Regions from separate parts of the Streptomyces sp. 3330 genome, predicted to be linked through region 3. Evidence: riboswitches for the same ligand, from Rfam matches in the RefSeq annotation. Region 3 holds a riboswitch; each other region holds the start of a gene.

Region 1 (5,514 bases), on a different contig from region 3:
AGCGGCGCAGCCTGGTCGTGGTGTTGCTGTTGGCGCCGTAGCCGACGTAGTACGTCTTCAGGTGGTCGTACTCGGCGAGCGCTCCGCCGCGCGGGGTGGCGAAGAGGTCCTCCGGGGAGCGGACGTCGACGGCGTTCCAGAAGTTGTTGAGGTCGGAGACGCGGTCGTTGGCCCCGCCCGCGGCGACGGGCGTCGCGGTGTACTCGAGGACGTACGGCCCCTGGAGCGGTCGCTCGAACCAGATCGTGGCCCCGGCGGGCACGTCGACCTCCAGCGTCCCGCGGGAGGCGGTGACCGTCCCGCCGCCCTCCAGTTCGGCCACCCACCGGCGCAGGCCGTGGCGGAAGTCGTCGTGGGCGATGAGGCGGCGACGGCGGGGCCGGGCGCCCGCGGCGCTCGCGGCGGGCGCCGGGCCGAGGGCGGACAGCGCGGCGCCGGCGGCCAGGGCTCCGAACGCCCTGCGGGTGGTCGTCATGTCGGTCGGCTCCTTCAGCGGGTGGGAGTGGTGAGTCGCGGCACGGGAACGCGGCGGGTCCCGGCGCCGGGGCAGTGGCCGGTGTACGCGGACCGGAGGTGGCCGCGGACGGTCCGGCCGAGGCCGCACGCGGGGTTCCGGGCGAGCCCGTGGACGCGGGCGCCGGTCGGCACGGCGCCGGTGTGCGGCCCCAGGGCCGGGTGGTCGGCGGCCTCGGCGAGGGTCTCCTCGCGCCGGCCGCCGACGAGGTAGCCGTGGAACGGGGTGGCGTCGCGAGCGCGGGAGACGACGCCGGCCGCGGCGCCCTTCATGACGATGCGTCGGTCGACGCCGGACACGGGACCTCCGGGGAGCGATGGAAAGCGCTTGCCCTGACGGAGATCACTCTGCCCCGACCCTCGTCCGCCTGTCGACGGGGCGGGAAGGGCTGCCACAGGACCGCAACAGAACGATCATGAACGCGCAGAGCCCCGCACCGGCCCGGCCCGCCCTCCGCGCTCTCCGGACATGCCGAAGGCCGGACCCGGGGATCGGGTCCGGCCTTCGGCCGCGTGTCAGGCGGGAGGTCGTCGGAGTCGGAGGGGGTCAGCCGACGGAGACGCCGTGCGAGCGGAGGTAGGCGATCGGGTCCACGTCGGAGCCGTAGTCCGGCGTGGTGCGGATCTCGAAGTGCAGGTGCGGGCCGGTCACATTGCCGGTCGCACCGGAGAGCCCGAGCTGCTGGCCCGCGGTCACGGTCTGGCCGGCCGAGACGGAGAGCTGGGACAGGTGGGCGTACTGGGCGTAGTAGCCGTCGGCGAGCCGGATGACGACCTGGTTGCCGTACGCGCCGCCCCAGCCCGCGGAGACGACGGTGCCCGCGCCCACGGCCTTGAGGGAGGTGCCGGTGGGGACGACGAAGTCGGTGCCGGTGTGGTAGCCGCTGGACCACATGCTGCCGGCGGTGTGGTAGGCGGTGCCGACCGAGGCGCCCGCCACCGGGAGCGTGTAACCGCTGGAGGTGTTCGCACCGCTCTCGGCGGCCTGGGTGACCGTCTTCGAGGAGGAGGAACCGGATGAAGAGGACGCCGAGGACGACGACTCGGCTCCGGACGCCTTCGACTTCGACGAGGACGAGGAGGAGGAGGAAGAAGAAGAACCGGACGACGCACCGGTGCCGCCCGTCGCGGCCTTCTTGCCGATCGAGAGCTTCAGGCCGGGATGGATCAGCGACGGGTCGCTTCCGACGGCCTGCCGGTTGTCCTGGTACAGCTTCTGCCAGCCGCCGTCGACGTCCTGCTCGTCGGCGATCTTCGACAGGTAGTCGCCGGACCGCACGGTGTACGTCTTGGCCGTCGTGGCGGTGGCGGACTTCTGCGCCACCGGGACGGACTGCACGGCCTGCTGGGGTACGGCCTGGGAAGCCGCCTGGGCGACGGACTGCGCGGGGGCCGCGTGGGCGCCGGCGGCGCCTATGAGCGGAAGGGCGAGCGCGGCGCCGCCCGTTCCGGCGACGGCGATGGAGCGAGTGAAGCGCTGGGTCTTCGGACGGCGGTGCTTACCCTTCGCGGGCATGGCGAATTCCTCTCCGGCGCCTGCGAGGTGAGCTGTCGGGTGCGGACTGGAGATGTCCGGCCGCGCCGAGGCGCGGCTTTACCCCAAAGCCTGTTCCGGAGACCGGAACAGGCGGTTGTGCCTGTGGGTCCCCCGCTCCTGCCGATACGGGTGAGTGTGCGGGCTCCGGGCGGTGGCAGGATTCGGCGTCCGTCCGGATTGGTGTGGAACGTAAGCGACCAGGACGCACAGGGACAAGCAGAGGTTGCGCCGCCGACGCCATTCTCTTGATCCCCTGTGCGAATCCCCGGTCACACTGGGTGAGCCGAAGGGTCCGTCCGGCGCCAAGCACCCTTGTGACGCATACGAATTACGTGAACATGACGGGCGACGTACGGTCACGGATATGACGCTGCTCACGTGACAGCTCTCCAGGTTCCTTTATTCCAGAGCGAGTTGGAAGGAAGGAGCCAATTCGGACAGAAACCTCAGATGCGACGCAGCCGGATAACCGTCGCATCAAGGTCGCCGCGCAGCCCGGTACGCAGTCCGTGGTGCAGCAGTACGGCCCCTCGATGCACTTCGCCCGTTTCGCGGCATTCGTACGATGCTGTCGGATCGAGTCCGCGCAGCCGCAGCGCCGGAACGGGCTCGCCGAACCGCTGTGCCTGGAGCCAGGCGAGGACAACGCTCTCGTCACCGCGCACGTACTGGACGGCGCTCAGACCGCCTGCCGGGGGCCGCAGCCGGTAGAGGTCCCCCTGCTGCACGAGCGGCCGGATCTCCTTGTAGAGGTCCACCCACCGACGCGCCTCGGCCAGGTCCTCGTCGCTCCACTCGGCGAGGTCCCCGCCGATGCCGAGCACACCGGCCATGGCGCTGACGAACCGGAAGCGCAGCGAGCTGACCCGGCCGTTGAGCTGGGCGTTCGGGCTGTCGGTGACCCAGGCCGCCATGACCCGGGCGGGATGGATCTGACTGAAGCCGTGCTGGATGTCGAGCCGGTCGAGCGGATCGGTGTTGTCGGAGGTCCACACCTGGTCGGTGCGGCTCATGATCCCGAGGTCGATACGGCCGCCGCCCCCCGAGCAGGACTCGAAGGCGACCCCGGGGTGCGCCTCGCGCAGCCGGTCCAGGAGCGCGTACAGGGCCCGCACGTGGTCGACCCAGAGGCGCTGCGGGTAAGGGTCGTCCGGCCATCCCGCGTCGGTGAAGCAGCGGTTGAAGTCCCACTTCACATAGTCGATGGGCGCGCTGGAGAGGAGCCCGTGGAGCTGCTCCCACAGGTACTCCTGGACGTCCTCGCGCGCGAGGTTGAGCATGAGCTGATTGCGGAACTCCGTCCGCTTTCGTCCGGATTGGAACTGCACCCAGTCGGGGTGGGCCCGGTACAGCTCGCTGTCCGGGTTGACCATCTCGGGCTCGACCCAGATGCCGAACTGCATCCCGAGGCCGTGGACGTGGTCGGCGAGGGGCTTCAGCCCGCCCGGGAACCGGTCGGGGTTGGGCTGCCAGTCGCCGAGCCCGGCGTGGTCGCCGGTCCGTGCCCCGAACCAGCCGTCGTCGACGACGAAGAGCTCCACGCCGATCGCGGCGGCCCGCCGGGCGAGCGCGCTCTGCTGCTCCTCGGAGATGTCGAAGTAGGTGGCCTCCCAGGAGTTGAACAGCACCGGCCGGTCCTGCCCTGCGTCCGGGACGACGTACGCGCGCTGGTAGGCGTGCCAGGCGCGGCTCGCCCCGCCGAAGCCGCCGTCGCTCCACAGGCCGGCGAAGACGGGGGTGGTGAAGGACTCCCCCGCGGCCAGCCGCAGCAGACCCGAGTCGTCGTACCCGGCGCCGCCGGTGATCTGCACGCGCGCGTCCGGCAGTTGGGCGACGGCGATCCGCCAGGAGCCCGACCAGCCGAGGGCACAGCCGTAGACCTCGCCGCGCTCCTCGGTCGCGTCGGTGTCCAGGGCGACCCAGGGCAGGTGCTGGTGGCCGGTGTGGCCGCGGCGGCTGCCGATCACCTTCTCGCCGTAGGTGAGCGGGGACCGGGTGAGCCGGGACTCGGCGGCCCAGCGGCCGTGCAGCTGCGACAGCCGCCAGTCGTCACGCTCGGGCAGGGTCCACGTGGCGGAGTCGGCGCGCAGCAGCTCCAGCGGCCGCTCGCCGTCGTTGCGCAGGGTCGTCCAGCGCTCGACGACATCGCCCCGCATCCGGTAGTGCAGGATGACGGCCAGCCCGGCGTCCCGGAACCGCAGCCGCAGCTCGTCGCCGTCGGCCTCGTAGTCCTCGTAGGACCACTCGGTGCCGCGCCCCTCGTCGGTGCGCACGGACAGGGCGGGCCGGACGAAGCGGGGGCCGCCCTCGACCGGGTACTCCTCCCGGCCGTCGAGCGGGGACTCGAAGGACGCCCCCCGCTCCGACGGCGGAAGGGCGGCGAGCGCCTCGGCGTCCGCGAGCGCGATGCCCGGGCCCCAGTGCAGGTGGACCAGCTCGTCGGCCTCGGTGAGGTGGAGGGCATAGCTGCTCGTCGGCCCCGAAAGGAGCCAGGTACGGCCGTTGTCGGCGATCTCGGGCATCAAACCCCCACTGATTCGAACAGGTGCGATCAAGCACCAACATCATCGAATGCCGTCGGCCCGCCGGGCAACTTTCCGCGGACGACTCTTCACCTGGGCGGACGCCCGGAGTACCGCCCGGGGACAACCCGTTGCCCGGGGAATCCATGTCGTATCGTCAGGGAGGTGTTCCCTCGGCCACCACGAGCCGCGCCGACGGAGACCGACAGGGAGGAAGCCCCGTGACGCAGCAGATCCCGTCGACCGAGCCCGAGCTGGCCGGTGTGCGCAACTTCCGGGACGTGGGCGGACTGCCGACCGCCGACGGCCGGCGGGTGCGCCACGGCGTGCTGTTCCGCAGCGGCCATCTCGCGCACGCGACCGACGAGGACGCCGCGTTCCTCTCCGGCCTCGGCCTGCACACGATCTTCGACTTCCGCAACGCCGCGGACCAGAAGCTGGAGGGCCCGGACGTCGAGCTGCCGGGCGTGCGCAATGTGAACCTGCCCCTGTCGGACCCGGCGGACGGCTCCGAGTTCTGGAAGATGGTCCGCGACGGCGAGATCGACCAGCTGCGCGGGATCCTGGGCGACGGCAAGGCCGCCGGCCGCATGATCGCCTCCTACCGCTCGATCATCAAGGAGCGGACGGCCGAGCACGCGCGGGTGCTGCACGCGCTCGCCGAGGACAGCGTCCCGGCGCTGATGCACTGCGCGGCGGGCAAGGACCGCGCGGGCCTGTCCGTCGCGGTGACGCTGCTCGCCCTGGGCGTGGAGCGCGAGGCGATCCTCGCCGACTACCTGGAGTCCAACGCCAAGCACCGCCGCTACCGGGTGCGCCGCAGCGCCTCCTCCGCCGACGCCTACTCCCCCGAGATCATGGAGCTGCTCAGCCCGCTCTTCGACGCGCGCGCGGAGTACCTCGCGGCGGCCTGGGAGACCATCGAGGAGACCTGGGGCGGCG
Region 2 (5,514 bases), on a different contig from region 3:
GTATGACACGAAGACGACGAGGCGGCATCCGACCCGTAGGGGTCGCCGGGTCAGCCCGCCCGGTGGACCACCGCGTCGCAGAGTTCCATCAGCGCCGCCTTCGCGTCGCACTCCCGCAGCGGCGCCAGCGCGGACCGCGCTTCCTTCGCGTACCGCACGGTGTCCCGGCGGGCCTGCTCCAGCGCCGGGTGGGCCCGCAGCGCCTGCAGGGCCTCGGTGTGCCGGGCGTCGTCGGTCAGGTCGGAGTCGAGCAGCTCGCACAGGGCGATGTCCTCGGGCAGCGACAGCCGCGCCGCCCGCTCGCGCAGCCGCAGCACGGGCAGCGTGGGAACGCCCTCGCGCAGGTCCGTCCCCGGCGTCTTGCCCGACTCGTGCGAGTCCGAGGCGATGTCCAGGACGTCGTCCGCCAGCTGGAAGGCGACTCCGAGCCGCTCTCCGTACTGCGTGAGCACGTCGACGACCGTCTCGTCGGCGCCGGACATCATCGCGCCGAACCGGCAGGCCACGGCCACCAGCGAGCCCGTCTTGCCGCCGAGCACGTCGAGGTAGTGATCGACCGGGTCCCGTCCGTCCGTGGGCCCCGCGGTCTCCAGGATCTGTCCGGTGACCAGGCGCTCGAACGCCTCCGCCTGCACCCGCACGGCCTCCGGACCGAGGTCGGCCAGGATGTGGGAGGCCCGCGCGAAGAGGAAGTCGCCCGTGAGGACGGCGACGGAGTTCCCCCAGCGGCTGTTCGCGCTGGACACCCCGCGCCGCACGGCCGCCTCGTCCATGACGTCGTCGTGGTACAGCGTGGCCAGGTGGGTCAGCTCCACGACGACGGCCGAGGGCACGACACCCGGCGCGTAGGGGTCCCCGAACTGGGACGCGAGCACCACGAGCAGCGGCCGGAACCGCTTCCCGCCCGCGCGTACGAGGTGCTGGGCGGCCTCCGTGATGAACGGGACCGCACTCTTGGTGGCCTCGAGCAAGCCTTCCTCGACAGCCGCCAATCCGGCCTGGACATCGGCTTCCAGAGCCTGGTCCCGCACGCTCAGCCCGAACGGCCCGACGACGGTCACGAGGGGTCTCCTGTCTGCTGGTGTCTACTGGCGATTACGCGGTTTGTCGATAGGTCTCTGCCATCACTCAAGTCAGCGTATCCGGTCACGTTTCGATCACCGATAGCCCCCACGTCCCGCGGGCTCGAATGGACTCGCCCGGGAGGCGACCCGCAGGCCAGGCACTATCGGATCACGCCCGATATGTTTTTGATCAGCTCATATGAGCGGACATGAAGAGAGTTACCGGGTAGCCGGGATTCATGTCCCGGACCGGTGCCGGCGTCGGGCCGACGAGTCCGCCCACCCCCTCTCCGCGTGACGACGATCACGCATTCCCGCCGCCTTTCCCCGCGACGGGGCGAGCGCGACGGAAGGCGATTCCCCTCCCTCACTCATCACCGGTGCTTTAAAACCAAGTTGGGGCTAATGCCCGATTCGCCGCACTTGTGGAAGCTGGTGAGTTGGCTCACTCGGCGTGAAGATCCGGTCCAGAGCCCCTCTTCACCGATTCTCCGCACCCCTCAAGCAAGTTGATGCTTTGCACCCACAAAGGATCAAGTGCCCCATAGGCCACAGACCAAGGTCAATAGGGGTGATCTGTGAATCCGCTACTTGTTCCGGACATGTGCCCTCGCATACGTTCCCGGCCTGTCGGGCGGAACGCCGAATCCTGCCGCCGTCCGCACACCCATCGACACCGCTCGGCAGGAGCGGGGGAACCAGGTAAGTCGCCGGAACGGATTTCCGGACGTCTTGGAAGTACAGGACGTTCCGGACAGGCCGTACGGCTTGGGGTAAAGCCGCGACCGCCAGGTCGCGACCGGGCATCTCCCGCCCGAACCCGACAGCTCACCTCGCAGGCGCCGGAGAGGAAAATTCGACATGCCCGCTGCCGCTCAGCCGCGCCGCAACCGTTTCATCCGCACGCTCGCCGTCGCCGCCACCGGCGCGGCCGTGCTCGCTCTCCCCGTCCTCGGGGCGACCACCGCCTCCGCGGCGACCCCGGCCGTCTCCACGGCCACCAGCCTCGGCTACGCCAACAACCTCGACGGCTGGATCCGCGCCTCCCTCCAGGTCATGGGGCAGCACGGCATCCCGGGGACGTACAACGGCATCTACCGCAACGTCATCCGCGAGTCCTCCGGCAACCCCAACGCCATCAACCTCTGGGACTCCAACGCGGCCGCGGGCATCCCGTCCAAGGGCCTGCTCCAGGTCATCGACCCGACCTTCCGCGCCTACCACGTCAGCGGCACGTCCTGGGATTCGTACGACCCGGTCGCCAACATCACCGCCGCCTGCAACTACGCGGCCGCGCGCTACGGCTCGATCGACAACGTGTTCGGCGCGTACTGAGCGTCCCGCGGACCGGCCGCCGGTGTCGGCGGCCGGGAGCCGGGAGCCGACAGTCGGTAGTCGGTAGTCGGCAGTCGGTAACCGGTTGCCAGTACTTGGTAACCGGTTACCACCGTGTCTGCGATCGACCTCGGTAACCGGTTGCCGCCCGTTCCGGCGGTCGGCCTCGGTAACCCGTAGTCGGCAGGATCTTCGGTGGTCGCCGCGGGTAACCGGTTACGGAAACATTTGTTCGAGGACGACGGCCACGCCGTCGTCCTCGTTCGACGTCGTCACCTCGTCGGCCACCGCCTTGAGCTCGGGATGCGCGTTGGCCATGGCGACACCCCGGGCCGCCCAGTCGAACATCGGGATGTCGTTGGGCATGTCCCCGAAGGCGACGGTGTCCTCGGGCCGCAGCCCCAGGTGCTCGGCGGCCAGGGCCAGCCCCGTCGCCTTGGTGATCCCGCAGGGCTGGAGTTCGACGGTGCCCGGCCCCGACATGGTGACCGTGGCCAGCGAACCGACCACCGAGCGGGCCGTCGACGCCAACTCGTCGTCGGACAGCGTGGGATGCCGCAGCAGCACCTTGCTGATCGGCTCGCACCACAGGTCGTCGCGCCGCCCGACGCGCAGGGCGGGCAACGTCGGGTGCGGCATCCGGTAGCCCGGCTCGATGAGCGTCAGCCCGTCGACGCCGTCCTGGTCGACAGCCGCGTACACCTGCCCGACCTCCGCCTCGATCTTGCCGAGCGCTGTCTCGGCCAGCTCCCGGTCCAGGGTGACCGACCACAGCAGCCGGTCCGCGGCCGCGTCGTACAACTGCGCGCCCTGCCCGCACACCGCGAGCCCCCTGCTGTGCAGCCGGTCGAGCAGCGGTCGCACCCGGGGCGCGGGCCGTCCCGTCACCACCAGATGGCGTGCGCCGGCGGCCGCCACCCGCGCGAGCGCGTCGAGCGACCGGTCGGAGAAGGTGTCGTCGCCGCGGAGCAGCGTCCCGTCCAGGTCGGTGGCGATGAGGGAGTACGCGGTGCGCGCGGCATATGCGGTGGGTGCGGCCATGATCAGAGAATACGGATCCCGGGCCTCCCCGGTTCGACGCGAACCGGACGACGTCCATGTCCTGTCCTGTTCTGCCAACTCCCCTTGTTTGCCTGGCGCACGACTGGCCGCCGACCGTCTCAATGGAACAGCTTTCTGGCACATCGCCGGGTAGCGGACGGTTGAAGGCCTCTGTACCGGTTGGCAGCAACATGGGACGCTACCTACCGCGACGCCCGGATGGAGCGGTACCGTCCAGGTGTCCAGGGGGGACTTGATCGGGGGGTCAGGTTTGAGCAGTGGGCGCATTCGCGTGCTGAGGCCGCAGGATCTCGGCGAGGGGGAGAGGGAGCGGTGGCGGGCGCTGCGCGCCGCGTCGGCGCTTCCCCGGAACCCGTTCATGGAACCGGAGTTCACCGACGCCGCGGGCCTGGTCCGGCCACGCTCGCGGGTGGCGGTGGTGTACGAGGGACGCGAGCCGGTCGGCTTCCTGCCCCACGAGCGGGGCCGGCTCGGACAGGGCCGGGCCCTCGCGTACGGCGTCTCGGACGCGCAGGGCGCGGTGCTGGCCCCGGGTATCGGACTGGACGCCGGCCAACTGATGCGGGCGTGCGGCCTGTCGAGTTTCGCCTTCGACAACCTGGAGGCGGAGCAAGGGCTGTTCACCCCGCACGCGGCCGAGGAGTACGCCGCCTATGTCATCGACGTCGAAAAGGGTTACGAGACCTATGAGTCCGTGCTGCGCGCCCAGTCGCCGAAGTTCCTGAAGACGACGCTGGCCAAGCAGCGCAGGCTCGGCCGCCAGGTCGGGGAGCTGCGGTTCGTGTTCGACGAACGCGAACCGGCCGCACTGCGCACGCTCATGGCGTGGAAGTCCGCGCAGTACCGCAGGACCGGCCGCCGGGACCGGTTCGCACAGGAGTGGATCACCCGGCTCGTGCGCGTCCTCTCCGAGACGCGCGCGCCCGAGTGCTCGGGCACGCTCTCCGTCCTCTACGCCGGTGACCGGCCGATCGCCGCGCACTTCGGACTGCGCTCGTCGACCGTCCTGGCCTGCTGGTTCCCTGCGTACGAAACGGAGTTCGCGAAGTTCTCGCCGGGCCTGGTGCTGCATCTGCGGATGGCCGAGTCGGCCGCCGCCGAGGGGATAGGCCTGCTCGACCTGGGGCGGGGCGCGGCCGAGTACAAGGACGCGCTGAAGACCGGGGAGCTCCCCGTGTACGAGGGGGCGTGGTCGCGTCCGGGGGTGGGGGCCGCGCTCCACCGGCTCAGCCGTGAGCCGTCCCGCCGGGCGCACCACTTCGTGCGCAACCGGCCGAGGCTCGCCGCGGCGGCCGCACGGACCTTGAAGGCCGCGGGCCGACTGCGCCGACCGTGAGGAGCGGCGCCGGCCGACCGGTGTGAGGGGCGTGAGACACGGGAGACAAGGGGGGTTCATGTACCGCGCCGCGCGTGCACAGCGGGAGATAGAGAGGTTTCTGGACATCGAGCCGGTGCAGGTCGCCGAGCTGGAACTGGACGACGGGGGCGTCCTCAGGCCCGGGCCGGGAAGCCCGCCCGTCACGCACGGCGAGGTGTTCGTGCTGGTCAGAAGGGGTGGTCGACCGGTCGGGACGCTGCTGGGGTCGATACCGCAGGGGGCGGACCCGAAGACCGTCCTCCTGAGCCTGGCCACCCGCGAACAGCCACCCCCCGGACAGCCGGTCGCGGAACCCGCGGAGCTTGCGGAACCCGCAGGACCTGCGGAGTCTGCGGAATCCGTGAAGTTCGCGGAAGCCGCAGCGCCTGCGGTACTTGCGGAGCCCGCGGAGCCCGCAGGGCCTGCGGTACTTGCGGAACCTGGTGCCGGGGTGGCCTCGGCCGCCGTCACGGCCCCGGTCACTGCCCCGGTCCCGGTCCCGGCCGGGGTCGTCGCCGTCGTCCCGGGCCGGGCCGTGCCGTTCACCACCGTCGTCGTCGCCACCCGTGAGCGCGTCGAGAAGCTCGCGCACGCCCTCGACTCACTGCTCTCCCAGGATCACCCGGACTTCGAGATCGTCGTCGTCGACAACGCGCCGGTGACGGGGGCGACCCGGGATCTGGTCGCACGCAGGTA
Region 3 (5,514 bases):
CGCGCGGTTGCGGGCAGGCGGTCGCTCGCACCGGGGCACGCGAGGCCGCGCTCCCGGTGCGGCGCCCCGGCCGCGGTCACGGGGTTCCGGAGCAGGGGGACGAGCGGCGGCGCCAGGGGAGGTCCTCCGGTGCCGTCTCGTTCCCGTCCTTCTCCTGGAAACCGCGCGCGACCTGCGTGAAGATCTCCTCCAGCTGTCCCACCTGCTCGGGGGTGAGCCGGTCGAAGAGGGCCGTGCGGACCGTCTCGACATGGCCGGGCGCCACGTTCTCCAGCACCGTCATGCCCTCGTCCGTCAGCACCGCGACGCTGCCGCGCTTGTCCCACTGGCAGTCCTCGCGCCGCACCAGCCCGTCCTTCTCCAGCCGGGACACCGCGTAGGTCAGCCGGCTGCGGGTGATCTTCAGCCGCTCCGCGAGGTCGGTCATCCGCAGCCGCCGCTCCGGGATGTCGGAGAGGTTGGCGAGGATGGAGTAGTACAGGTGGGGCATGCCGGCCTCCTGCTGGAGCTGCCGGTCGATCGCGTCGTCGAGGAGGAGGTGGCCGGCCACGAACGCGCGCCAGGCGCGTTGCTCCTCGGGGGTGAGCCAGCGAGTCGTCATGCACCCAGTGTAAGTTTGTTTCAAACTTGAACCAAGACCACCGTCGGACCGCCGTCGCATCGCCGTCAGGCTGCCGCCGAACCGCCGTCGGACCGAGCCCGGGGAGCCGTGTCGATGCCGTACCCGTACGTCCTGCTGTCAGCCGCCGTCTCCCTCGACGGCTACCTGGACGACACCACGCCCGAGCGCCTGCTCCTCTCCAGCCGCGCCGACTTCGACCGCGTCGACGAGGTGCGGGCCTCCGTGGACGCCGTCCTCATCGGCGCCGGCACGATCCGCGCCGACAATCCCCGGCTCCTCGTGAACTCCCCCGCGCGCCGCGCCGCCCGCGAGGCCGCCGGACTGCCGCCGTACCCCCTCAAGGTCACCGTCAGCGGCTCCGGCGACCTCGATCCGGCGGCGAACTTCTGGCACACGGGCGGCGAGAAGGTCGTCTACACGACGGAGAAGGGCGCCGAGCGGGTCCGCGCGCTCGGCATCGCCGCGGACGCCGTCCCGCTCGGCCCCGAACTCGACTGGCGCCGCCTCCTGGAACACCTCCATGACGTGCGCGGCGTACGGCGTCTCATGGTCGAGGGCGGCGGGACGGTGCACACGCAGCTGCTCCGGCAGGGCCTGGCCGACGAACTCCAGCTCGTCCTCGCCCCGCTCTTCGTCGGCGACCCGGCCGCGCCCCGCCTCTTCGGGCCGGGCGGCTACCAGGGCGGACGCCTGCGCCTGGTGGAGACCCGGCGCATCGAGGACGTCGTCCTGAACCGCTACGAGCCCACCGCCCCCGGCACCGGACGGCTGCCCGCCGCGGCCGACCGGCACTGGCTGGCCCTCGCCTGCGCCCTCGCGGCCGACTGTCCGCCGTCGGAGACCGCCTTCAGCGTCGGCGCGGTGATCGTGGCCGCCGACGGCACGGAACTGGCGCGCGGCCACTCCCGCGAGGCGGGCGACCCGGTCGTGCACGCCGAGGAGGCCGCCCTCGCGAAGCTCGACCCCGCCGACCCCCGGCTGCCCGCGGCCACCGTCTACAGCAGCCTCGAACCGTGCGCGCGCCGCTCCTCCCGCCCGGCCCCCTGTGCCCGTCTCATCCTCGACGCGGGAGTGCGCAGGGTGGTCACGGCCTGGCGGGAGCCGGACACCTTCGTCACGGACGCCGACGGCACCGGTCTGCTGACGGACCGGGGCGTCGACGTCCTGGTGCTCCCGGAGTACGAGGAGCGGGCGAAGGAGCCGAATCGCCACCTCCTGTGAGGCGGCCGGGGCCCCGTGGATCAACCGATGTGCTTTCTGTCCCGCTGATGGCGTACAGTTGGGTTCATCGCCGCGGGGTGGAGCAGCTCGGTAGCTCGCTGGGCTCATAACCCAGAGGTCGCAGGTTCAAATCCTGTCCCCGCTACTGATGAACCGAAGGCCGGAATCCGAAAGGGTTTCGGCCTTCGGCGTTTTCGCCGATGCCTTTTCCCGGCCCTTTCCTCACTCCTGGTGACCGGTCGAGCGCCCTGCGCATAACAACTGAGTCACCATCAAAAGCCGGATGACTGATGAAGCGTTTCCGGGGCAGGGCGGGGCGGGGTCAACTCGCCCGTTTTTCACCGCTGGTAGCCCAAAAGTCCAGGCCAGAAATGTTGTTGATCAAGAGGAACAGCTTGGAAACCCACCCCCGGGTCTATTAACGTTCGATAACGCAGCGCGGTCGTCCCAGCCGGCACCAGAGTCGGCTCCGTGCGGCACGTGCCGAATCCCGCAAGGGAACCGGGGAACCACCACCATGGGGTGAATCACGCGGAAGCCGTCGTGAACTCGCAGAGTCCACGACCGGTATACGCGCGTAGGAGACCTTCCCGCTCCGAACCCGTCAGCTAACCCGGTAGGCGACGGAAGGAAAGGAGTGCGCCCGCGTGGCGTCCAACCCGCCTGCCCCCGAGGCCCCGTACGCGCCCAGCCAGCGGTCCACCGAGACCTTCGGCTACGGCGGCTACCGCACCGACGAGGGACCTTGGGAGGAGTGGAACCCCACCGCGGAGTCCACTCGCCCGGTACGCGGCAAGCACCGCGTCGCCAAGCAGCGCGGCGGCGGATTCGCCCGCAGCTCCACCGTTCTCGGGGTCGGCGTCATAGCCGCCGTCAGCGCGGGCGGCATGGCCAGCGCCAACACCGGCAAGGCCCCGGTCTCCATCTCGATGCCGGACCTGCCCAACGTGGGCTCGCTCATCTCCGACGAAGAGCCCACCCCGGAAGCCGCTCCGGCCCTCGCCAGCTTCGGCTCCGAAGCCGCCGTGGACACCGAGGACAGCGCCGCCGACGCCGGCGAGGCGCTGCGCAGCCGGATCATGGCGCAGGCCGAGTCCCAGCAGTCCCAGGTCGAGGTCAAGGCCCTCGCCGCGGCGGCCAAGGCCGAGGCCGACGCCGCCGCCAAGGCCGAGAAGGAGGCGGAGGCCAAGGCCGCCGCCGCGAAGAAGAAGGCCGCGGAGGAAGCCGCCGCGAAGGCCGAGGCCGCGCGCCTGGCCGAGCTGGCCAAGCAGTACACGCTGCCGACCTCCTCGTACACCATCACCTCGACCTTCGGCCAGGCCGGTTCCCTCTGGTCCTCCGGCTACCACACGGGTCTGGACTTCGCCGCGCCGACGGGCACGCTCATCAAGGCCGTCCACAGCGGCACCATCACCGAGGCCGGCTGGGCCGGTTCCTACGGCTACCGCACCATCCTGACCCTGGACGACGGCACCGAGCTGTGGTTCTGCCACCAGTCGTCGATCAGCGTCAGTGTCGGCCAGAAGGTCGCCACCGGTGACGTCATCGGCCGGGTGGGCGCGACCGGGAACGTCACCGGAGCCCACCTCCACCTCGAGGTCCACCCCGGCGGCAGCGCCGACGGCATCGACCCGGCGGCCTGGCTCCGCGACAAGGGCCTCAACCCCTGAGCCGTCCCTCGGGCAAGCCCCTGAGCTGAGCTGTACGGACCCCCGAGCCGCTCCTTCGACCACCCTGAGCCGCTCATCCGGTCGCCCCGAGCCCGCTCGTCCGGTACCCCTGATCCACCCCGGCAGCCCCGACGCCCTCCGCGTCGGGGCTGCCGGGCTGTGCCGTGCGCACGCGCGCTCGGGCGGGCCGTTCCCGGGGGCTGTTCACATGTTCTTCGTGTCACGTCCGGAATGGGCGGGCCGTCGGCGCCTGTTGAGACGAGGCATGACTTCTCTTCGCACGCTCGGCTCCTCGGACCTCGAGGTCTTCCCGCTCGCCCTCGGCGGCAACGTGTTCGGCTGGACCGCCGACGAGACGGCCTCCTTCGCCGTGCTCGACGCCTACACGGCCGCGGGCGGCAACCTGATCGACACCGCCGACTCCTACTCGGCGTGGGTCGATGGCAACAGCGGTGGTGAGTCCGAGACGATCATCGGCAGGTGGCTGAAGGCCCGGGGCAACCGCGACGACGTCGTGATCGCCACCAAGGTGAGCCAGCACCCCGACTTCCCCGGTCTGTCCGCCGACAACATCAAGGCCGCCGCCGACGCCTCGCTCCGCCGTCTGGGCACCGACCACATCGACCTCTACTACACGCACTTCGACAAGCCCGAGGTGCCGGTCGAGGAGATCATCGGCGCGCTCGACGAACTGGTGAGGGCGGGGAAGGTGCGGCACATCGCCGCCTCCAACATCTCGCCCGAGCGTCTCCAGGAGTCGCTGGAGTTCTCCGACCGCGAGGGCCTGGCCCGGTACGTCGCCCTCCAGCCCCACTACAACCTGGTCTCCCGCGACACCTACGAGGGCGGCCTCCAGGATCTCGCCGCCCGCTTCGGCCTCGCCGCCGTCCCCTACTACGCCCTGGCCGCAGGCTTCCTCACCGGCAAGTACCGGCCCGGTACGACCGTGCAGAGCGCCCGCGCCGCCGGCGCCGCCAAGCACCTCGACACGGAGCGGGGCCGGAACGTCCTCACCGCCCTGGACGAGATCGCCCAGGCCCACGGGACCCGGATCCCCACGGTCGCCCTGGCCTGGCTCGCCGCGCAGCCGACGGTGGCCGCGCCGATCGCCTCCGCGCGCACGGTCGAGCAGCTGCCGGCGCTGCTGGGGGTGGCGGAGCTGGAACTGACGGCGGAGGAGATCACCCGCCTGACCCGAGCCTGACCTGACCTGGCCTGGCCTGGCCTGACCTGACCTGACCTGACCTGACCTGGCCTGGTCTGATCTAGCTTGGCCAGAGCCTTTGGCCTGACCGCTCCGACCGACCCTGCCTGGGCTGACCGACCCGACCCTGCCTGGGCTGACCGACCCTGCTTGTTCTGATCGACCTGCCTGGCCTGGCCTTGGGTGACGTCATCCGCCCCGGCCCTGGCCTGCTCGGTCCGATCGGCCCCGGCCGGCCCTGCTCACTGGTGCGGGTGGGGGGCCGGGTAGGGGCTCGCCGGGTACCCCGGTCCGGGTCCCTGTGCGGGGCCGGGCCCCTGGGCAGGGCCGGGTCCGGGGCCGTGCGGTGCGGGATACCCGTAGCCGCCCCCGTGGCCGTACCCGTACGACGGTCCGGCAGGGCTCCCGTACGAGGGCCCTGCCGGGCTTCCGTACACCGGCGCGGCCGGGTGCCCGAAACCGGCGTTGTGGACCTGGCCGAGGGCCGGCCCCCGGCCGTACCCGTACACCCCGTGGACCGGCCAGGGCGGCGGCGCCACCCGTACCGGCGGGGCCGTCATCCGGGCCGCGTGGTCCAGCGCGGGCCGGGCGATCTCGCCCCGCCTCCACAGTTCGTTGAGCAACTCGCGCTCGCGTACGACGAAGTCGGCCCCGGCCCGCCCCCGTCGGCCTCGGTGCCGCAGGAACGCGAGGGAGGTCGCGTACGCCTCGTACCGTGCCACCTCCCGCGCCGCGGGCTTGCCCAGGTGACGGCCCGCGTACTCGCGGGCCAGCCGCCGGGCCCGCATCGAGCCGAG
Region 4 (5,514 bases), on a different contig from region 3:
GACCCCATTCTAACGTAACGTACATCCTGTACATTTTTTACAGTTCCTGTGAGGCCGCAGAGGGAGGGGCTCCGATGAACCGACCGTCCGCCCGCCATGTCCTGCCCGGGTTCACCGAGCGCACGGGCTTCGGGCACCGGACCACGGATCCGTACGCGAAGCTGCTGGAGGAGCGGATCGTCTTCCTGGGGACGCGGATCGACGACGTCTCGGCGAACGACGTGACGGCCCGGTTCATGTACCTCGCGCACACGGATCCGGACCGGGACATCGCGCTGTACATCAACTCCCCCGGCGGCTCCTTCAGCGCGATGACGGCTCTCTACGACACGCTCCGGTACGTCACCTGCGACGTGGAGACCACCTGCCTGGGCCGCGCGGACGCGTCCGCGGCGGTGCTGCCGGCGGCCGGCACGCCGGGCAAGCGGTACGCGCTGCAGGGCGCGCGGATGACGATCCGCCGGCCGTCCCTGCCCGGGCAGGCCGAGGGGCGGGCGAGCGACCTGGCGATCCGGGCCGAGGAGCTGGCGCGGACCCGCGCGAGCCTGGAGGAGATGCTCGTACGGCACACCGGGCGGCCGCCGGAGCAGGTGACCGCGGACATCGAGCGGGACAGGTTCCTCCCCGCCCAGGAGGCCGTGGAGTACGGCCTGGTGGACGGGATCGTCCCGCCCCGCAGGGCCTCGGCCGGCACACCCGGCGGGCGGTGAGCCGCCGATGGTGCCCGAACTGCCGCCGTTGCCCGCGCTCACCCGCGCGGAGGCCGAGCTGATCGACGGTTACCTCGACGTAGTCGACATGCTCGGCCGGATCAACCCCGCCCACCAGGGCGACACCTACCGCGGACTGCGCGCCGCCCAGGCGCTGGTGACCAAGGCGGCCGCGCTGCGCGACGCCCTGGCGCGGATGCACCAGCGGGGCGAGAGCGAACTGCACGCGCCGACGCTCGCGCGGGCGCTGCGCGTCCTGGACGGGGAGCGCCGCACCGCGCGGGTCACGCTGCCCCCGCTCTCCGACAGTTGACCCGCCGGATCCACCTCCGGTCCGGCCCGCTCGCGCCCAGGACGTGACGACCGGACCGGAGTTGAAACGGCCCAGAAGAGGTACCCCCGTTCAGCGGAGCGTCTACGGTTCCCCCGACCCCTCCGCGGTTGCGCAAATGGGCGCTCTTCGGGCGGAATAGCGAGCTCCGCCGCTGGTGGGAGGCCCTGGAGCGCCTTGACACCTGATCGCCCATCAGGGTGTCCACCCGAACGGGTGAGTGGTGAGTAACCCCACAAATCCCCGGTTCCGTTGGGATTTTCGGACATCGGTGAGCCAAGATCCCTGACTGACGACAAGCCCCCGCCACAAGCGGCGGGGCGGTCCGGGCGGACGCCGAGTCCTGCCGCCGCCCGGATGACCGGTCGACAGGAGTGCATCGGCAGGAGTGGAGGACCCAAGCACGACGGGTCGCCGGAACGGTCACGCCATGACCGGGCCGAGCAGCCCTTGGGGTGAAGCCGCAGCAGCGGCCGGGCAACTTCGCCAGCCCGAATCCGACAGGTCATCCTTCACAGGCGGCTGACGAAGGGTTGCGCATGACTGCGCTCAATCGTGTCCCGTCGCTCATGGCCCGGGCCGGTACGGCCTCGGCTTTCGCCATCGCCGCCGTGGGCGGCTCGGTCGTGGTCCCGGGGCTCGCCCCCGACGCCGCGGCCGCCACACCGGCGACGAAGGCGCTCCAGATCGCGGCCTCCAAGAAGGGTGCTCCCTACAAGTACGGGGCCACCGGACCGAAGAGGTTCGACTGCTCGGGGCTCACGCTGTACTCGTTCAAGAAGGCGGGCAAGAGCCTGCCCCGGACGGCGTCCCAGCAGTACAACAAGACGAAGCACATCAAGGCGTCGAGCCGCAAGGCAGGCGACCTGGTGTTCTTCCACTCGGGCTCGAACGTGTACCACGTCGGGATCTACGCGGGTAAGGGCAAGATCTGGCACTCGCCGAAGACCGGCGACGTGGTGAAGCTTCAGAAGATCTGGACCAAGAGCGTCTGGTACGGGCGGGTCCGCTAGGGCCCACCAGGGTCACGGGCGGTTCTTCCCGGGGCGGTGGGGGCGTCCTGACGCGCCTTCACCGCCCCGGGAGCTCACCCTCCGCCGAGGCCGTCAGGGCGCCGGCCACCGGCTCCGCCACCGGGACGGCCCACGGGAGCTCGACGGTGACCGTCTTGCCGCCCTCCCGGGTGGGCCGCACTCTCAGCCTGCCGCCGCGCTCCGCGGTGAGCCAGCGAATGATCACCATGCCTCGGCCGTTGTCCTGCTGGACGGCGGCCGGCAGTCGTTTGGGGAAGCGCGGGTGGCTGTCGGTGACCCCGACGCGCAGGTGTTCGTCACGGTCGAGGACCAGGTCCACCGTGAAGGTGGGTGACTGCCCGAAGGTGTGCTGCACGGCGTTGGTGGCGAGTTCCGAGACGATCAGCCGGACGGCGTCGGCCATCTCCGCGTCCGCCGGAAGGCCCCATTCCCCGAGGGCGCCGGCCACGAAGACCCGGGCCGCGGAGACCGAGGCGGGATCGCTCGGCAGAGTGACGGATGCTTCCAGGTGATCTGCCATGGCGACGTCGACCCTTTCCCACGGGACCGGGAGCCCGACACGGCGCGGATGGTTCGAGTACGGTCCCGGACTGGTGCTTCTTCGCCAGACTGCCATTACCGGGCCGGTCACGGGTCGGATCCACCGAGATATGCATATATCTGTCGCCCAATGCGGTGAACTCTGCGACGGCAGAGCGTATTTGGTCGGCCCGATAGGAGTAAGGAGGAGCCCATGCAGCACGGTCCCGCGGTACGCCGCCGAAAGCTGGGCGCCGAACTGCGCAATCTGCGCGCCCAGGCGGGGCTCACCAGTGGTGAGGCGGCCCGGCTCGTGGGCTGGCACCAGTCCAAGGTGAGCCGCATCGAGACCGGCATCAGTGGATCGAAACCGGCCGATGTGCGGTTACTCCTCGACGCCTACGCCGTCGAGGATCCGCAACTGCGGGAGCTGATGCTGGCATTGGCGGGCGCGGGCGGCAGCGGCGGCCGGGACCACTGGTGGCACGCCTACCGCGGGGTGCTGCCGCCCACCTACCGGGACTTCATCAGCCTGGAGTCGCAGGCGAGCGCCATGCGCACCCTGGAGACGACGGTGGTGCCGGGACTGCTGCAGACGCCCGAGTACGCGCGCGCGGTGACCAGGGCATCCGTGGAAGGGGGCGACGAGGACCAGCTCGACACCCTCGTGGAGGTGCGGCTGGCCCGCCAGGACGTGCTGCGCGCGCAGCCGCCGCTGGAACTGTGCGCGGTACTGGACGAGGCGGTGCTGCGGCGGGTGGTGGGCGGTCCCGAGGTGATGGCACGGCAGCTCGGCCGGCTCGTCGAGGCCGCCCGATTGCCCCAAGTCCGGCTTCAGGTGTTGCCGTTCGCCGCCGGAGCGCATATCGGGGTAACTGGCCCTTTCGTTATCTTCTCATTTTCGCGCACTTCTGATCTGGATGTTGTCGTTCTAGACCACTTGACGAGTAGCCTCTATCTCGAACGGAAAGAAGACCTCCAGGCCTACACCGAGGCCTTCAACGCCCTTCGGGCGCACGCCCTTTCGCCCGGGGACTCATCGGATTACATCGCCGCGATAGCCGACGGCGCGTAAGGAGGCACCATGTCCGCATCACCGCGGAACGTACCTTCCAGTACCGATCCCGACCGACTTCCGGATGTGCGCTGGCTGCGCAGCAGCTACAGCACGGGAGCGAACAACTGTGTGGAGACCGCCCGGCCGGCCTCCGGCCCCTGGGCCGGTCTGCTCGCCGTCCGCGACTCCAAGGACCCGGCCGGCCCCGCCCTGCTCTTCTCCCCCGAGAGCTGGTCGGGCTTCACGGCCGTCTTCTCACGGGTCCCCTGACCGCACCGCAACCGTCAGAGCGGTCCACGGCCGTGTCACGCCGACTCATGGTCGTGTTTCGCCGATCACCTGTACAGCGCGTTCCAGCTCGGCCCCGGAGAGGTCCGCGCGCGCGGTGAGCCTGAGACGTGAGATGCCGTCGGGCACGGAGGGAGGACGGAAGCAGCCCACGGCCAGGCCTGCCGACCGGCAGTCCGCCGCCCAGCGCAGGGCCCCCTCCGGGGACGGGGCACGCACGGAGACGACCGCGGCGTCCGGACGCACCGCCGCCAGGCCCGCGGCCGTCAGCCGCGCGTGCAGCTCGCCCGCCACCTCACGCGCGCGTGCCGCGCGCTGGGGCTCCCTGCGCAGCAGCCCGAGGGCGGCCAGCGCCGCCCCCGCCGCCGCCGGGGCGAGGCCCGTGTCGAAGATGAACGTCCGGGCCGCGTTCACCAGATGCTCGATCACCCGCGCGGGACCCAGCACGGCGCCGCCCTGGCTGCCCAGCGACTTGGACAGCGTGACCGTGACGACGACGTCGTCGGCGCCCGCCAGACCCGCCGCGTACGGAGCGCCCTGCCCGCCGTCCCCGAGCACACCGAGCCCGTGGGCGTCGTCGACGACCAGTCCGGCGCCGTACGCCCGGCAGGCGTCCGCCAGGGCGGCCAGCGGGGCGGCGTCGCCGTCGACCGAGAAGACCGTGTCGGAGACGGCCACGGCGGGGCCGTCGTGCGTGCCGAGCGCCTTGCGCACCGCGTCCGGGTCGGCGTGCGCGACGACCTGGGTGGTGCCGCGGGCCAGCCGGCAGCCGTCGATGAGCGAGGCGTGGTTGCCCGCGTCGGAGACGATGAGCGACCCGTGCGGGGCCAGCGCGGTGACCGCGGCCAGGTTGGCCGCGTACCCGGAGGAGAACACGAGGGCCGCCTCGAAGCCGCAGTGCTCGGCGAGCTCCCGCTCCAGCTCGCCGTGCAGCTCCGTGGTGCCCGTGACGAGCCGGGAACCGGTGGCGCCGCCGCCCCAGGTCCGGGCGGCCGCCGCGGCGCCCTCGGTGACCTCGGGGTGCCGGGCGAGGCCCAGGTAGTCGTTGCTCGCCAGGTCGAGGAGCGGCGAGTCGGCCGGACGGGCCCGCAGCGTCCGTACGAGTCCGGCCCGGCGCCGCAGCCGCGCCTGCTCGTCGATCCAGCCGAACGCCATGGGTCCTCCGGGCTTTTGTAGGTAGCGGACAGACACTAGCGGTCCGGCCGCCCACCCACGGTGTGGCAATACCCACACGTCGAACCCGGTGTGTTGTGTGATCCCTACCTTGGCCCGGAGCGGGTGCGTAGGACAGGATCGGCTCTCATGGACCTGCTGAACACGCTGGTGGACAAGGGGCTTCGGCGCGAGCTGCCGACCCGCGAGGAAGCGCTGGCCGTGCTGGCCACCTCCGACGACGACGTGCTGGACGTGGTGGCCGCGGCCGGCCGGGTGCGCCGGAAGTGGTTCGGGCGACGGGTGAAACTCAACTACCTCGTCAACCTCAAGTCGGGGCTGTGCCCCGAGGACTGCTCCTACTGCTCCCAGCGGCTCGGCTCCACGGCCGGGATCCTGAAGTACACCTGGCTCAAGCCGGAG

Evidence for each region. A riboswitch is a leader RNA that binds a small molecule or an ion and turns the genes downstream of it on or off. The one in region 3 is predicted to bind cyclic di-AMP.
Region 1: another riboswitch for cyclic di-AMP. It lies ahead of J2X68_RS34925 (LysM peptidoglycan-binding domain-containing M23 family metallopeptidase); the one in region 3 lies ahead of J2X68_RS19380 (M23 family metallopeptidase).
Region 2: another riboswitch for cyclic di-AMP. It lies ahead of J2X68_RS38625 (transglycosylase SLT domain-containing protein); the one in region 3 lies ahead of J2X68_RS19380 (M23 family metallopeptidase).
Region 4: another riboswitch for cyclic di-AMP. It lies ahead of J2X68_RS30865 (C40 family peptidase); the one in region 3 lies ahead of J2X68_RS19380 (M23 family metallopeptidase).

What each region holds. Positions count from the first base shown of each region.
Region 1 is NZ_JAVDVA010000031.1:67,815-73,328, forward strand. It holds gene J2X68_RS34915 (DUF6250 domain-containing protein) at 1-475, opposite strand, end outside; gene J2X68_RS34920 (hypothetical protein) at 490-813, opposite strand; gene J2X68_RS34925 (LysM peptidoglycan-binding domain-containing M23 family metallopeptidase) at 1,061-2,029, opposite strand; cyclic di-AMP (ydaO/yuaA leader) riboswitch at 2,034-2,227, opposite strand; gene J2X68_RS34930 (alpha-galactosidase) at 2,497-4,572, opposite strand; gene J2X68_RS34935 (tyrosine-protein phosphatase) at 4,794-5,514, shown strand, end outside.
Region 2 is NZ_JAVDVA010000046.1:6,961-12,474, reverse strand. It holds gene J2X68_RS38630 (polyprenyl synthetase family protein) at 51-1,061, opposite strand; cyclic di-AMP (ydaO/yuaA leader) riboswitch at 1,695-1,921, shown strand; gene J2X68_RS38625 (transglycosylase SLT domain-containing protein) at 1,926-2,399, shown strand; gene J2X68_RS38620 (HAD family hydrolase) at 2,616-3,440, opposite strand; gene J2X68_RS38615 (GNAT family N-acetyltransferase) at 3,733-4,797, shown strand; gene J2X68_RS38610 (glycosyltransferase) at 4,856-5,514, shown strand, end outside.
Region 3 is NZ_JAVDVA010000010.1:258,028-263,541, forward strand. It holds gene J2X68_RS19365 (MarR family transcriptional regulator) at 77-601, opposite strand; gene J2X68_RS19370 (dihydrofolate reductase family protein) at 716-1,843, shown strand; tRNA gene J2X68_RS19375 (tRNA-Met) at 1,915-1,988, shown strand; cyclic di-AMP (ydaO/yuaA leader) riboswitch at 2,315-2,483, shown strand; gene J2X68_RS19380 (M23 family metallopeptidase) at 2,491-3,513, shown strand; gene J2X68_RS19385 (aldo/keto reductase) at 3,779-4,717, shown strand; gene J2X68_RS19390 (PrsW family intramembrane metalloprotease) at 4,960-5,514, opposite strand, start outside.
Region 4 is NZ_JAVDVA010000023.1:14,486-19,999, forward strand. It holds gene J2X68_RS30855 (ATP-dependent Clp protease proteolytic subunit) at 75-710, shown strand; gene J2X68_RS30860 (hypothetical protein) at 718-1,023, shown strand; cyclic di-AMP (ydaO/yuaA leader) riboswitch at 1,366-1,577, shown strand; gene J2X68_RS30865 (C40 family peptidase) at 1,581-2,054, shown strand; gene J2X68_RS30870 (ATP-binding protein) at 2,113-2,595, opposite strand; gene J2X68_RS30875 (helix-turn-helix transcriptional regulator) at 2,809-3,669, shown strand; gene J2X68_RS30880 (DUF397 domain-containing protein) at 3,679-3,921, shown strand; gene J2X68_RS30885 (8-amino-7-oxononanoate synthase) at 3,967-5,094, opposite strand; gene bioB (biotin synthase BioB) at 5,242-5,514, shown strand, end outside.